2 regions of the Aminomonas paucivorans DSM 12260 genome follow, and region 2 is predicted to be linked to the other one. Evidence: riboswitches for the same ligand, from Rfam matches in the RefSeq annotation. Region 2 holds a riboswitch; the other holds the start of a gene.

Region 1 (6,547 bases), 510 kb from region 2:
CAGTCGTGGATGACCGGGAAGTTCTTGAGCTTTTCCGTGCTCAGGGAGATGCGGACCCCTTTCCCCGTCCTCTTGTCGTAGAACACCGCCGCGAACCGCCCCGTGTCCACCACCTTCAGCCAGTGGTTTCCCACGGTGCAGGGGGTCAGAAGCTGGATCGCGTCGGTGAGGCACTTGCGGGTCTCGCAGATCACGTCCATCTCGATGCCCGGGGGAAGAAGCTCCCAGGCCAGATTGACCATCTGGAGCCCCAGGACGCCCCCCGGCGCCATCTTCCCGTGGAATTGCTCCAACTCCTTCAGGAAGTCCTCGTAGGAGGCGAAACGCCCGTAGTTCATACCGCGATCTTCTCGATCTTGACAGCGCAGGCCTTGTAGGAGGGCGTGAGGGTATCGGGATCGAAGGTCTTCACGTCCCCGCTCAGGAGGCGGTTGGAGTTGGTCTCCCAGAAGTGGAAGGTCATCCAGACCATGCCTCGGGGCATGCGCTTGGTGACGTTGGCCTTGATGCGCACCTCTCCCCGGCGGGACTTCACCCGGATGGTCTCCCCGGTGACGATCCCCAGGGCCTGGGCGTCCTCCACGGAGATGTCCGCCCGCTCTTCGGGCATCCGCTCGTTGAGCCCCTTGGCCCGCCCCGTCTGGGTGCGGGAGTGGTAGTGGGTCAGGCGGCGTCCCGTGCTGAGGACGAAGGGGAACTCCTCGTCGGGCTGCTCGGCGCCGGGCACCCAGTCGATGGCTTGGAAGTTGCCCTTCCCCCGGGAGAAGTTCCCGTCCACGTGGAGGATGGGCGTTCCGGGATGGTCCTCGGAGGGGCAGGGCCACTGGATGCCGCCGATGGCGTCCAGGCGGTGGAACTTGATGCCCCCGAAGGCGGGGCACAGGAGGGAGATCTCGTTGTCCCACAGTTCCTGGCCGCTGTCGGAGGGCCATTGGTGGCCGAAGTGCTTGGCCGTCTCCTTGAAGATCCACCAGTTGGGCTTGGCGTCTCCCGGAGCTTCCTTGACCTTGCGCACCCGGCTGATGCGGCGCTCCGTGTTGCTGTACGTGCCCTCGTCCTCGCACCAGGAGGCGGAGGGGAGGATGACGTCGGCGAAGGGGGTGGTCTCGTTCTGGAAGATGTCCTGGACCACCAGGAACTCCGCCGAGTTGAGGCAGTGGGCGATGTGCTCCACGTCCGGTTCCGTGGCCACCAGGTTTTCCCCGAAGATCCAGAAGGCCTTGAGCCGGTCCGTGGTGAGGCCGTTGGTCATCTCGGCGATCTTGAGGCCCGGCTTGGAGGGCAGGCTCTCCACCCCCCAGAAGCGGGCGAACTTCTCGTTGATCTCCGGCTTGTCCACGTTCTGGTAGCCGCAGTACATGTTGGGCAGAGCCCCCATGTCACAGGCCCCCTGCACGTTGTTCTGTCCCCGCATGGGGTTGACGCCGCCGCCCTCCACCCCCATGTTGCCCAGGAGCATCTGGAGGTTGGCCAGGGACATGACGTTCCGCTTCCCCGTGTTGTGTTCCGTGATGCCCAGGGTGTAGATGACCATGGCGGGTTTCACCGTCCCGAGCATCCGGGCGATCTCCACGATGGTCTCCTCGGGCACGCCGCTGATCTCCGCTGCCCGCTTGGGGGGGTACTCCGCCACCTTCGCGGCCAGGGCCTCGAAGTTCTCGCACTTCTCCTCCACGAACTTCTTGTCGTAGAGTTCCTCCTGGATCAGCACGTGCATGATTCCGTTGAGGAAGGCGATGTCCGTCCCCACCCGAAGCTGGGCGAAGATGTCCGCGTAGTCCGCAAGCTCCTGCTTGCGGGGGTCCACCACGATGAGTTTGGTCCCCGTCTTGACCCCGTTCTTCAGGTACGTGGCCGCCACGGGATGGGCCTCCGTCATGTTGGTGCCGATGCAGAAGAGGAGCTTCGCCTTGGCGTACTCCCCGATGGTGTTGGTCATGCCGCCCGCTCCGAAACTGGACAGTAGCCCCGCTACTGTAGGAGCGTGTCAGACCCGGGCACAGTGGTCTATGTTGTTCGTGTTGAAGACCATGCGGAAGAGTTTCTGCATGCTGTAGGAATCCTCGTTGATGCTGCGCGCGCAGCTCACCCCTCCGACCGCATCCGGGCCGTGCTCTTCGATCACCTCCTTGAATCGGGATGCCACCAGGCCGAGGGCTTCGTCCCAGCTGGCTTCACGGAAGGTGTCTTCCGGGCTTTTCTTTTCCCCTTTCCGGATTCGGATGAGGGGTTTGGTGAGGCGTTCGTCGGAGTAGATGAAGTCGTAGCCGAAGCGCCCCTTGACGCACAGACGTCCCCGGTTGGGCATGCCGTCGGGGGTCCCGGTGACCCGGGTGATCTGGTCGCCCTTCATGTGGAGGTCCAGCTGGCAGCCCACCCCGCAGTAGGGGCAGGTGGTGCGGACGACCTGGGTCTGCCACGACCGTCCCTGGCCGATGGTTTTTTTCTCCACCAGGGCGCCCACGGGACAGGCCTGGACGCACTGGCCGCAGAAGACGCAGTCCGAATCCTCCAGCTTCACCCCCACCGGCGGGTTGATGGCGGTGTGGATGCCCCGGTGCTGGAAGTCGATGGCGTGGTAGCCCGACTGCCAGTCGCAGGACCGGACGCACCGGCCGCAGAGGATGCACTTGTTCATGTCCCGGACGTAGAAGGGGTTCGTGTCGTCCAGGGGGATGTCCGTGTTCACGTCGCCCTCGTCCCGCAGGGGGGACTTTTCGATGCCCAGCTCGTAGGCCAGATCCTGCAGGGTGCAGCGACCGTTGGATTCACAGGAGAAGCAGTCCAGGGGATGGCGGATGAGGATCATTTCCACCACCGCCTTGCGGGTGGCGATGGCCTTGGGGCTGTGGGTGAGCACCCCCATGCCGTCGGTGAGGGGAGTGGTGCAGGCCGGCAGAAGCTTGGGGTTGTTCTCCACCTCCACGAGACAGACGCGGCAGGCGCCGCTGGGTGGCAGGGCCGGGTGGTCGCACAGGGACGGGATGTGGATGCCGTTGGCTCGTGCGGCCTGCATGATGGTCATGCCCGGTTCTGCGGTGATGGTTTTCCCGTTGATTCTTGCTGTGATGGGATTGGAACCCATGAACCAAAACTCCTTTCCTTGGAAGATTCCTCAACTGCGCGCGGAAAAGGCGCATCCAGGGTAAGAGCACGCGTCGCAGCTCCTGCACAATCCCCCCCTTCCCCAACGTCGGACCTCTTCTCCCGTGGGAGGAGTGCCCGCATAGAGACGATCCAGAAGGACGTCCAGGGACGTCCGTTGTGCAAAAACCGCCGAGGCGGGAACGCCTACGAGGAATGCCTCCCCTTTCTGGGCAAGCATCAGGTTGGCCCCCGGAATCAGGGGGACCCTTCGGAAAACCACCCGGTCGCAGAGGGAGCGGATGGCCCGAGGTGTCTGGTCGTCCGCATCCACGCTCATGCCTCCGGTGCACAGGACGATCCGGGCCCCCTTGTCCAGCCACGCGGCGACGGCCCGGGCGATCTCGGAGGCGTCGTCGGGGCAGAGGGTGTGTCCCATCAGGGGAGCGCCGTAGGGTACGAGTTTGGTTTGCAGCTTGGGCAGGAAGGCGTCCTGCACCAGCCCTTCGTAGATCTCCCGCCCCGTGGTGACCAGGGCGGTGGGGAAGGGGTTCCAGGGCAGAACGGAAAGGGGGGCCACCCCCAGCACGCGGTCCACCTGTTCTCTTTGGACGGCCAGGGGGCCGATGCGGAAGGCCGCCGTCAGGGTCCCGAGGCTCACGGCGGTCCGGTTGGCCCGGGTGGTGAAGATCCAGTCGGGGTCCTGGTTGATGAAGTCCACGTCCTCGTCCCGAAAGTGCAGCAGGCCGGGACGGGTCGCCGTGAGGGTGCATTTCCCCTCCTCAGGTCCGCGAAGCTCCAGCCCTTCCCCTTGGACCCTTCGTCCCAGGAGGAGCGCTGCCTCGTCCTCGTGGACCTCCTCCGGGTCCAGCATCAGAAAGCGGATGTGGGACTTGCCCATGCGCAGGAGGAGGGGCACGTCCTCCTGCGCGATGCGGTGCCCCCTGCGGAAGCGGGCGCCCTTGAATCCCCCCACGGGATCGATGAGGGTCAAGTCATGGGAGAGGATTCTGCCGACGGCCTGCTCGACCGGGAGGGTTTCAGTCTTCACGTGTCTTCACCGCGATTCCGCCTTTCCATAAAAAAAGGGACCGTGCCCCATGCAAGGAGCACAGTCCCCCTACGTCAAGACGCAGGTGTGCGGCTCTCCTTGCCAAACAAGGGAGGCGTGCCCGTTTCCAGACACACCCTATCGGCCGCACACCACGGACACGGGGCCCGACAGGCAATGCGGCTCGGAGGCGCTCTATGGGGTCTCCCCCTGGGGGGAGACTTGGGGTCTTCGGTCGAGTACAGGAAGTTCCCCGCCGCCGAGGAGTTTTCTCGCGAACCGTCCTCCGCCGGATGTCCGCCGCAGAACGGAAAGCCGCCGCGCCCCGGGGGCACCAACCCCGGAGTCTGCCTCGGTGCTTCGGGAGTGCAGGCTGCGCATCCTCCCCCCTGTGGTTCTCGCGGAGGATAGGCCGCAGGCCATTCACAACACAGAGCCATCTTCATTCAGACTTGGTGGGCGTGTCAAGCATATCTGTGAAATATGTCACTGGAGGCCGGTTTCCTGGGGGAGAGGAAACCTTCGGGATCGGGTTGCGCCAAACCCCGATCGAGAGGGGGATCGTGGGTCGAGTGAAGGAGTCCCGTCATGGGGAACGGGATTGCCTCGGAGGTTTCCGATGGGCCCAAGATGTCCTTTTTCGTCTCGGGATTCGGAAAAGCGAGAGCTGGTGCCAAGAAGCACAAACCGGAGGTCCTGTGTGCGACGGGCCTGGCCGGGGAGAAACCGGATCGGACCGAGAGGATCCTGTCCCCTGTTTTGTGCAGAGCAGCGGAAAGGGCGGGGCCTTTTTTCTTTCGCGGAGAACCGGAGGTTTCTTGTGCAAGAACAGGGGGGGCTTTCTTTGCCCTTGCCCCTTCCGGGAAATTTGTGCATAATATATCCAAATGTCGTGGCCGCACGTTCCTCTTGCCCCGAGCTCTTTTCGGGCGAGCCGGCCTACGTTCCCCCATTGCCGACGCCGTATCCCCGCTTTCCGTCCTTTTTCGAGCGCGAAAGGGAGAGGGTTCGTTTGCATATCTTGTGAATTTTAGGTCGACCGGGTCCCGTGGGGGACCCACCCTGGGCTGGGACAGCCCTGGCAGCGTGTGCAGGATCCACGGGGATCCTGGGGCGAAGGAGGGCCTTCGCCGGAGTTCTCAAATCCTTTTTCTCATTGCTCGGCATTCCAACAAGGGTCGTTACTCCCCAAACGGGGAGGGAGGTCTGTTCCCCGGGAGCGGTTCCCCTGGGAACAGGCTTTGGCGTGTTTTGTCCTGCCTGCGGACTTCAAGGGAGTGCGCAGGAGAAGATGGGAGGTCTGTCATGAAGGTTCAGGAGGAGATTCTCGGCTGCTTCGACGCATGGAACCGGGCCCTGCAGAGCGGGGATCCCGGGGAGGTGGCGAAGCTGTACGCGGCGGACGCCATTCTGTTGCCCACGGTGTCCAACGCGGTGCGGCACAATTTCGCGGAGATTCGGGACTACTTCGCCCATTTCATGGAAAGCCATCCCAGTGGGCGGATCGACGAACCCAACGTGCGGGTCTACGGGGACCTGGCCATCAACTCGGGGGTGTACACCTTCTCCTTCCCCGATAAGCCCCCCATCCAGGGGCGCTTCACCTTCGTCTACCGGAAGAACGGACAGCGCTGGGAGATCGTGGAGCACCATTCCTCCCGGATGCCGGAGTAACGCCTCCGGGGGCGTCCTCTCTCGGAGGGGCGGCGGATTTGCGAGGGGTTCTTCCCCCTTCCCGAGGTTTTCGGGGTGGTCCGGAGGGCCGGATCTAAGGGGGTGCAGTTGCGGGAATGGGGTATCGGGTGTTTCTCCTCGGGGGTTTGGAGAAACGTAGGGCGATGGGAGGTATGGGAATGCTGGAAAGAGAAGAGGTCGTTTCCAGGACGCGGGAGATCGTGGCTCCCTGGAAGGGCCGCAAGGGCGGGTTGATCCCCATCCTGCAGGGGGCCCAGAACGCCTTCGGCTATCTGCCGGCAGAGGCGCTCCAGACGATTTCCGAGGAGCTGACGGTGCCGCTTGCGGAGATCTACGGGGTGGTGACGTTCTACGCCCAGTTCCACCTCAAGCCCCGGGGTCGTCACATCATCCGGGTGTGCCGGGGGACGGCGTGCCACGTCCGGGGGAGCCTGAAGCTGCTTCAGACCGTCAAGGAGTCCCTGAAGGTGGAGGAGAACGGCACCACCGAAGACCTGCGCTATACCCTGGAGCCGGTGGCCTGCATCGGGGCGTGCGGTCTGGCGCCGGTCATCATGGTGGATTCGGACACCCACGGCCGACTGGTTCCGGAGAAGCTCAAGGAAATCCTGGACCATTACGAGTAACCCAATCACGAGTTCGGAGGGGGACACCACGGTGGCGAAGATCACGAGCCTCGAGGATCTGCGGAAGATCAAAGAGCACGCGAAGGACCAG
Region 2 (6,547 bases):
CTCTGTGGCCGGAGGTGCGCCAACGGCTGGTGGAGGGGATCCAATCCATGAAGATGGGGGACGTCCGGGACCTGGACTGTTTCGTCAACGCAGTCATCGACCGCAAGTCCTTCGAGAGCATCCAGGGGTACGTGGAGAAGGCCAAGGCTTCCCCGGACGCGAAGATCCTGGCGGGAGGGGAAGGGGATGCCTCCACGGGCTACTTCTTCCGACCCACGCTGATCGAGGCCCTGGATCCGCGCTTCGTCACCATGGAGGAGGAGATCTTCGGCCCCGTGATGACGGTGTACGTCTACGAGGACGAGCGCTTCGAGGAGACCCTGCACCTCTGCGACCGCACCTCCCCCTACGCCCTCACCGGGGCGGTGTTTGCCCAGGATCGGTACGCCTTCGTCCAGGCCTGCCGGACCCTCCGGTACGCCGCGGGGAATTTTTACCTCAACGACAAGCCCACGGGGGCCATGGTGGGGCTGCAGCCCTTCGGGGGAGCCCGGGGCTCCGGGACCAATGACAAGGCGGGAAGCGGCCTGAACCTGCTCCGGTGGGTGAGCCCCCGCACCGTCAAGGAAACCCTGCTGCCCGCCACGGATTGGCGTTATCCCTACATGACCCGCTGACGCAGGAAGCCGTTCCCTTCCGTGGGGACGGCCTCTCGTTTTGTCCGAGCCGCTTCGCGGGAGAGGGCTGCTCTGCTCTCTTCAGTTGGTATGCAGAGATCGAGGGGGAGGATCGTACGATGGGTACCACGACCATGACGAGCGTGCTGAGGGATTCCATCCTTGCGGAGGTGGGGTTGGAAGAGGTTCCTTCCGGGGCGACCTTGGGCGGGAGCGGCGGGTGGCTGGACGTGCACGGGCCGGAGCTGGTCTCCCGCTCCCCAACGGATGGACAGGAGATCGCTCGGATCCGGCAGGCCGACGGATCCGACCTGGCTCGGGTCCTCGACGGGGCCAGGGAAGGGTTCAGGACCTGGTCCGCCATGCCCGCCCCCCGGCGCGGGGAGGTGGTGCGGCGCATCGGGACGCAGCTACGCCGGTACAAGGAGCCCCTGGCCCGGCTCATCACCCTGGAGATGGGGAAGATCCTCCCGGAGGCTCGGGGAGAGGTCCAGGAGATGATCGACATCGCCGACTTCGCCGTGGGACTCAGCAGGCAGCTGTACGGCATGACCACCCACAGCGAGCGGCCCGGTCATCGGTTGTACGAACAGTGGCACTCCCTGGGGCCGGTGGGGGTCGTCACGGCCTTCAACTTCCCCAGCGCGGTCTGGAGTTGGAACGCCATGCTCGCGGGGGTCTGCGGGGACACGGTTGTCTGGAAGCCCAGTTCCCAGACCCCCCTGGTGACCTTGGCGGTGCAGCGGATCCTGGAGCCCGTCCTGGACGAGTTCGACCTTCGGGGTGTGTTTACCGCCGTCGTCGGTCCGGGGCGCAGCGTGGGAGAGGAGCTGCTTCGGTCGCCCCACATCCCCCTGCTCAGCGTCACCGGCAGCGGTTCCGTGGGAGCCCACGTGGCTCAGGTGGTGGGGGCGCGCATGGGACGCACCATCCTGGAGCTGGGGGGCAACAACGCCGTGATCGTCCGGGAGGACGCCTGCCTGGACGACGCGCTTCAGGCGGTCTTCTTCGGGGCGGTGGGGACGGCGGGACAGCGCTGCACCAGTACCCGCAGGGTGATCCTGCACCCTCGGATCGCCAAGCCGTTCCTGGACCGTCTCTGCTCGGCCTACCGCCATCTGAAGGTCGACCATCCCCTGTGGACGGACCCCCACGTGGGTCCCGTGACCACCCCCGAGGCCATGGAGGACATGGAGTCGGCCATCCGGGAGGCCCGAGACGCCGGGGGGACCCTGCTGGCGGGGGGAGACCGCGTTCCTGTGGAGGGAGCGCCGGAGGGATACTACATCCGCCCGGCCATCATGAGGGCGGAGAACCACTGGCCGGTGGTGCAGAGGGAGACCTTCGCTCCCCTCCTCTACGTCATGGAGGCGGAGAGCATGGAGGAGGCCCTGGCTCTGCAGAACGGCGTGCCTCAGGGCTTGAGCTCCTCTTGCTTCACCAATTCCCTGCGGGACGCGGAGCGGTTCCTCTCGGTCCGGGGGTCGGACTGCGGCATCGCCAACATCAACCTGGGGACGTCGGGAGCTGAAATCGGCGGGGCCTTCGGGGGCGAAAAGGAGACCGGCGGCGGCCGGGAATCGGGGTCCGACGCCTGGAAAGCCTACATGCGCCGCCAGACCGTCACCATCCACTGGGAGGATGGTTTGGAACTGGCACAGGGCGTGGTCTTCAAGCTGCCCGGGGAGGCATGATGCGTCCGTAGTTCGGGATGGCCGGCTGCGCCGACGACGATCCGGATCGAATCGGCGCGGTCGGCCCTTCAGGTTCCCGAATCGGCTTTTTCTCTTCTGAAAGGTGGCGGCGGGCGTGCGGCGTGTGAGCCGGACGTCTATGGGGGATTGTCCGCCCAAAAACAATCAAAAAGATTCAAAAAGGGACGATTTCTTGTTCCCCCCCGCTCCTTCCCGTAGCATTCCAGCTAATCAGATCCCGCAACACGCCTCCGAGCCCGGACGCCTAAGGGGCAACGCCCTACGGTGCCGGGCCAACGGGTCCTCCCGGAAACGGAAGGACCTCCCGCGTTTGGAAAGGGGGCACCGGAAGCACCACCTTCCCTCGGGGGTTTCGGCGGTCGAGGGCCCGCCGGTATCCTCCGAGCCCCTGTCCCTGCGCGACCGAAAGCGTGAAGCGGCGTTTCGATGCGGTGCGTCCTGGGGGCGTGCCGGCGCGGAGACGGCCTGCGGAGGTTCCGCCACGGAGGGGAACCAGGGTGAACCAAACGGGAGGGGAAGGGGAAGAAGAGATGAAGCAGTACCATGTGAAGTCCATCCGGCTCAACGGCATCCCGCGCAAGGTGGTGGCGGATCCGGAGCAGCGCCTCATCCGGATCATCCGGGAACAGCTCGGCTTCACCGGCACCAAGCTGGGCTGCGGCGTGGGGCAGTGCGGGGTCTGCAACGTCCTGCTGGACGGCAAGGTGACCCGCTCCTGCATCACCCCCTGGAGCAAGGTTCCCGAGGGTGCGGACATCGTCACCATCGAAGGCATCGGGACCCCGGATCACCTCCACGCCCTTCAGTATGCGTTCATCATCAAGGGCGCCATCCAGTGTGGCTTCTGCACCCCCGGCTTCATCGTGGCCGCCAAGGGGCTGCTGGAGGTCAATCCCTCCCCCACTCGCGATGAGGTTCGGGACTGGTTCCAGAAGCACTGGACCGCCTGCCGCTGCACCGGCTACGTGCAGGTGGTGGATGCGGTCATGGAGGCCGCCGCGATCCTGCGGGGCGAGAAGACCATGACCTGCCTCGACGAGCTCTACAAGGACGGGGACACCATCTGGGGCAGCCGCTACCCTCGCCCCAGCGCCATCTACAAGGCCACCGGCACCATGGACTACGGCGACGACCTCTATGGGAAGATGCCCCAGGAGACCCTCTTCGCCGTTCCCGTGTGCCCCGAGACCCACCATGCCCGGGTCCTGAAGATCGACTACACCGAAGCTCTGAAGATGCCTGGGGTGGTCAAGGTGGTCACCGCCGAGGACATCAAGGCCAACAAGGGGACCAACCGCATCCGGGGCCAGCAGGGTTCCGGCTCCATGTCCGGCGACGGCTGGGAGCGGCGCATGATCGTGCCCGAGGGCGACAAGATCCGCCAGTGGGGCGAGTGCGTGGCCATCGTCTGCGCCGACACGGAGCAGAACGCCCGGGCTGCCGCCGCCGCGGTGGTGGTGGAGCTGGAGCAGCTTCCGGAGCTTCTCCACGTGAAGGACGCCATGGCTCAGGGGGCCGTGAAGGTCTACGACGAAATCCCCGACTTGGCGGACATCCCCAACTGCTTCAACGTCCGTCCCATCATCAAGGGCGAGGACACGAAGCCCCTCATCGATAAGGCCAAGTACGTGGTGGACGACGAGTTCTACAGCTCCCGGCAGCCCCACCTGACTCTGGAGACGGACTGCGGCTTCGGCTACTTCGACGAAGAGGGCCGGATCACCATCCAGTCCAAGAGCATCTGCGTGTACCGTCACCAGCTCATGATCGCCCGGGGTATCGGCATGGCGCCGTCGAAGATCCGCATCATCATGAACCCAATGGGCGCCACTTTCGGCTACAAGGTCGCCCCCACCAACGAGTTCCTCATCGCCATCTGCGTCATCGCCACGGGGCGGCCGGTGTACATGCGTCTGGACATGAAGGAGCACATCACCCGCACCCCGAAGCGGTCCCCCTTCCTCATGAAGATCCGCCTGGGGGCCGACGAGAAGGGCATGCTGGTGGGCGGCGAGCACTACTGGTATGTGGACCACGGCCCCTACTCCGAGTCCAGCCAGGACCTCACCAACAAGGGAAGCCAGTTCTTCATGGCCCCCTACCACCTGGACAGCGTCCGGGGCTGCGGCTACACGATCTTCACCAACCACCGGTGGAGCGCCGCCTTCCGGGCCTACGGCTCTCCCCAGACCTATTGGGGCGGCGAGACGGCCATGGATATGCTGGCCCACGAGTGCGGCATGGATCCCTTCGAGTTCCGGGTCCAGAACGTCATCCGTCCGGGAGATTCCTTCGCCCACGGGCAGAAGCCTGAGGTCTATCCCTTCCAGGAGCTGATCGAGAAGGTCCGCCCGCTCTACGAGGAGGCCAAGAAGCGGGCCGCCGCAGGCAGCACCGAGGAGATCAAGAAGGGCGTGGGCATCTCCTTCGGCATCTACAACTCCAACGACGACGGCGCCGACGACGCCAGCAGCAACATCGAGCTTACCAAGGACGGCGTGATCCTCTACAACACCTGGGAGGACCACGGCCAGGGCGCCGATGCGGGCTGCGTGGGCACCGCCCACGAGGCCCTCAAGCCCCTGGGCCTGCGGCCCGAGCAGATCCGGCTGGAGTGCAACGACACCGCCAAGGCCCCCAACAGCGGAGCTGCCGCGGCGAGCCGCTGCCAGGTCATGGTGGGCAACGCCATCGTGGACTCCTGCAACAAGCTTCTGGAGGCCATGAAGAAGCCCGACGGCACCTATCGCACCTACGACGAGATGGTGGCGGAGGGGATCCCCACGTTCTACGAGGGGTACTGGCAGGCCAAGACCCGTGACAACAGCGGAGAGGTCATCACCTGCACCGGCATGGATGATACCACCGGGGAAGGCTATCCTTTCTCCAACCACATGTTCGGGATCTTCCTGGCGGAAGTGTCCGTGAACACGAAGACCGGAAAGACCACGGTGGATCGCTTCACCCTGGCGAGCGACGTGGGGGCCATCTGCAACCTGGACGTGGTGGACGGCCAGCAGTACGGCGGTCTGGCACAGGGCATCGGTCTGGCCCTTTCCGAGGATTTCATTGACATGCACAAGCACAACAACCTGGTGGCCTGCGGGCTGCCCTACGTGAAGGACGTGCCGGACGAGCTGAAGCTGATCCACCAGATGATGCCCCGGGAGTTCGGCCCCTTCGGTGCCTCCGGCACCGGCGAGATGCCCCTCTCCGCTCCCCATCCCGCCATCGGCAACGCCATCTTCAACGCCACGGGGGTGCGCATCAAGGAGCTTCCCTGTTCCCCCGACAAAGTCCTGGCGGGTCTCAAGAAGTAAGGCCCCCAAGGGGGTTCCGCGACACCTCGGGGGGGCCGGACTCGTTCCGGCTCCCCCTTTTCGCAACCGAAAAGAGCGAAGGAGAGGAGGGTTCGATCATGGCGGAGATTCAGGGAGCGTCGGGCAGGCTGGAGGATCTTCCCCTGCACAACGCCTCGGCCCTGGCGCCGGGGGTGATCAAGCGCATCGTCTTCGGTCCCGGGCAGCATTGGGACGACTACGTAGTCCGGTATTTCATCCTGCCTCCCGGGGAGTCCATCCCTCCCCATACCCACGAGTGGGACCACTTCGTGGTGGCGGTGAAGGGGCACGGTCAGGTGACGGTGGAAGGAGTGCCCCACGACCTGCCGGAACTGTCCTGGGGACACGTCCCCCCGGGGGTGGAGCACGTGTTCGCCAACGTGGGGGATACGGACTTCGCCTTCTTCTGCATCGTCCCCACCCATGGAGACCCCCACGCAAAGAAGACCCGGATGCGGCAGGATCGGGCGGATCGGAAGGAGCGGGAATCCTCGTGAGGAGCAAGGTGGTCTCACGGTTCCGCTGCCTGGAACCCTCGTCCATGATGAAGATGTTCAAGGAGGCGTCGAAGCGCTCCGGGCTCATCAACCTGAGTCTGGGAGAACCCGACGTGCCCACGGACCCCTCCATCGTGGAGGCCCTGCGGCAGGCGGGGCTGGAGGGGCACACCCACTACGCCCCCAGCTCGGGCATCCCGGAGCTTCGGGGGGCCATCCGGGGCTACTGGAGCCGGACCTACGGTCTGGAGGTTCCCCTGGAGCAGGTGCTGGTGACCAACGGGGGGTCCCAGGCCTGCCACCTGGCCTTTCAGGTGCTCCTGGAGCCGGGAGACGAAGTGGTGCTCCTGGAGCCCTACTTCACCTTCTACGCCCAG

The links. Region 2 has a riboswitch for molybdenum cofactor ahead of APAU_RS03350 (molybdopterin-dependent aldehyde oxidoreductase). Riboswitches for the same ligand answer to the same signal wherever they lie in the genome.
Region 1: another riboswitch for molybdenum cofactor. It lies ahead of APAU_RS01150 (molybdopterin-binding protein); the one in region 2 lies ahead of APAU_RS03350 (molybdopterin-dependent aldehyde oxidoreductase).

Annotation. Positions count from the first base shown of each region.
Region 1 is NZ_CM001022.1:252,420-258,966, forward strand. Features, by position in the region: gene APAU_RS01135 (FmdE family protein) at 1-338, opposite strand, end outside; gene fdhF (formate dehydrogenase subunit alpha) at 335-3,085, opposite strand; gene APAU_RS01150 (molybdopterin-binding protein) at 3,116-4,078, opposite strand; molybdenum cofactor riboswitch at 4,231-4,325, opposite strand; gene APAU_RS01155 (SgcJ/EcaC family oxidoreductase) at 5,441-5,809, shown strand; gene nuoE (NADH-quinone oxidoreductase subunit NuoE) at 5,989-6,456, shown strand; gene APAU_RS01165 ((2Fe-2S) ferredoxin domain-containing protein) at 6,488-6,547, shown strand, end outside.
Region 2 is NZ_CM001022.1:757,421-763,967, forward strand. Features, by position in the region: gene pruA (L-glutamate gamma-semialdehyde dehydrogenase) at 1-617, shown strand, start outside; gene APAU_RS03345 (aldehyde dehydrogenase family protein) at 752-2,311, shown strand; molybdenum cofactor riboswitch at 2,549-2,669, shown strand; gene APAU_RS03350 (molybdopterin-dependent aldehyde oxidoreductase) at 2,863-5,652, shown strand; gene APAU_RS03355 (cupin domain-containing protein) at 5,751-6,170, shown strand; gene APAU_RS03360 (pyridoxal phosphate-dependent aminotransferase) at 6,167-6,547, shown strand, end outside.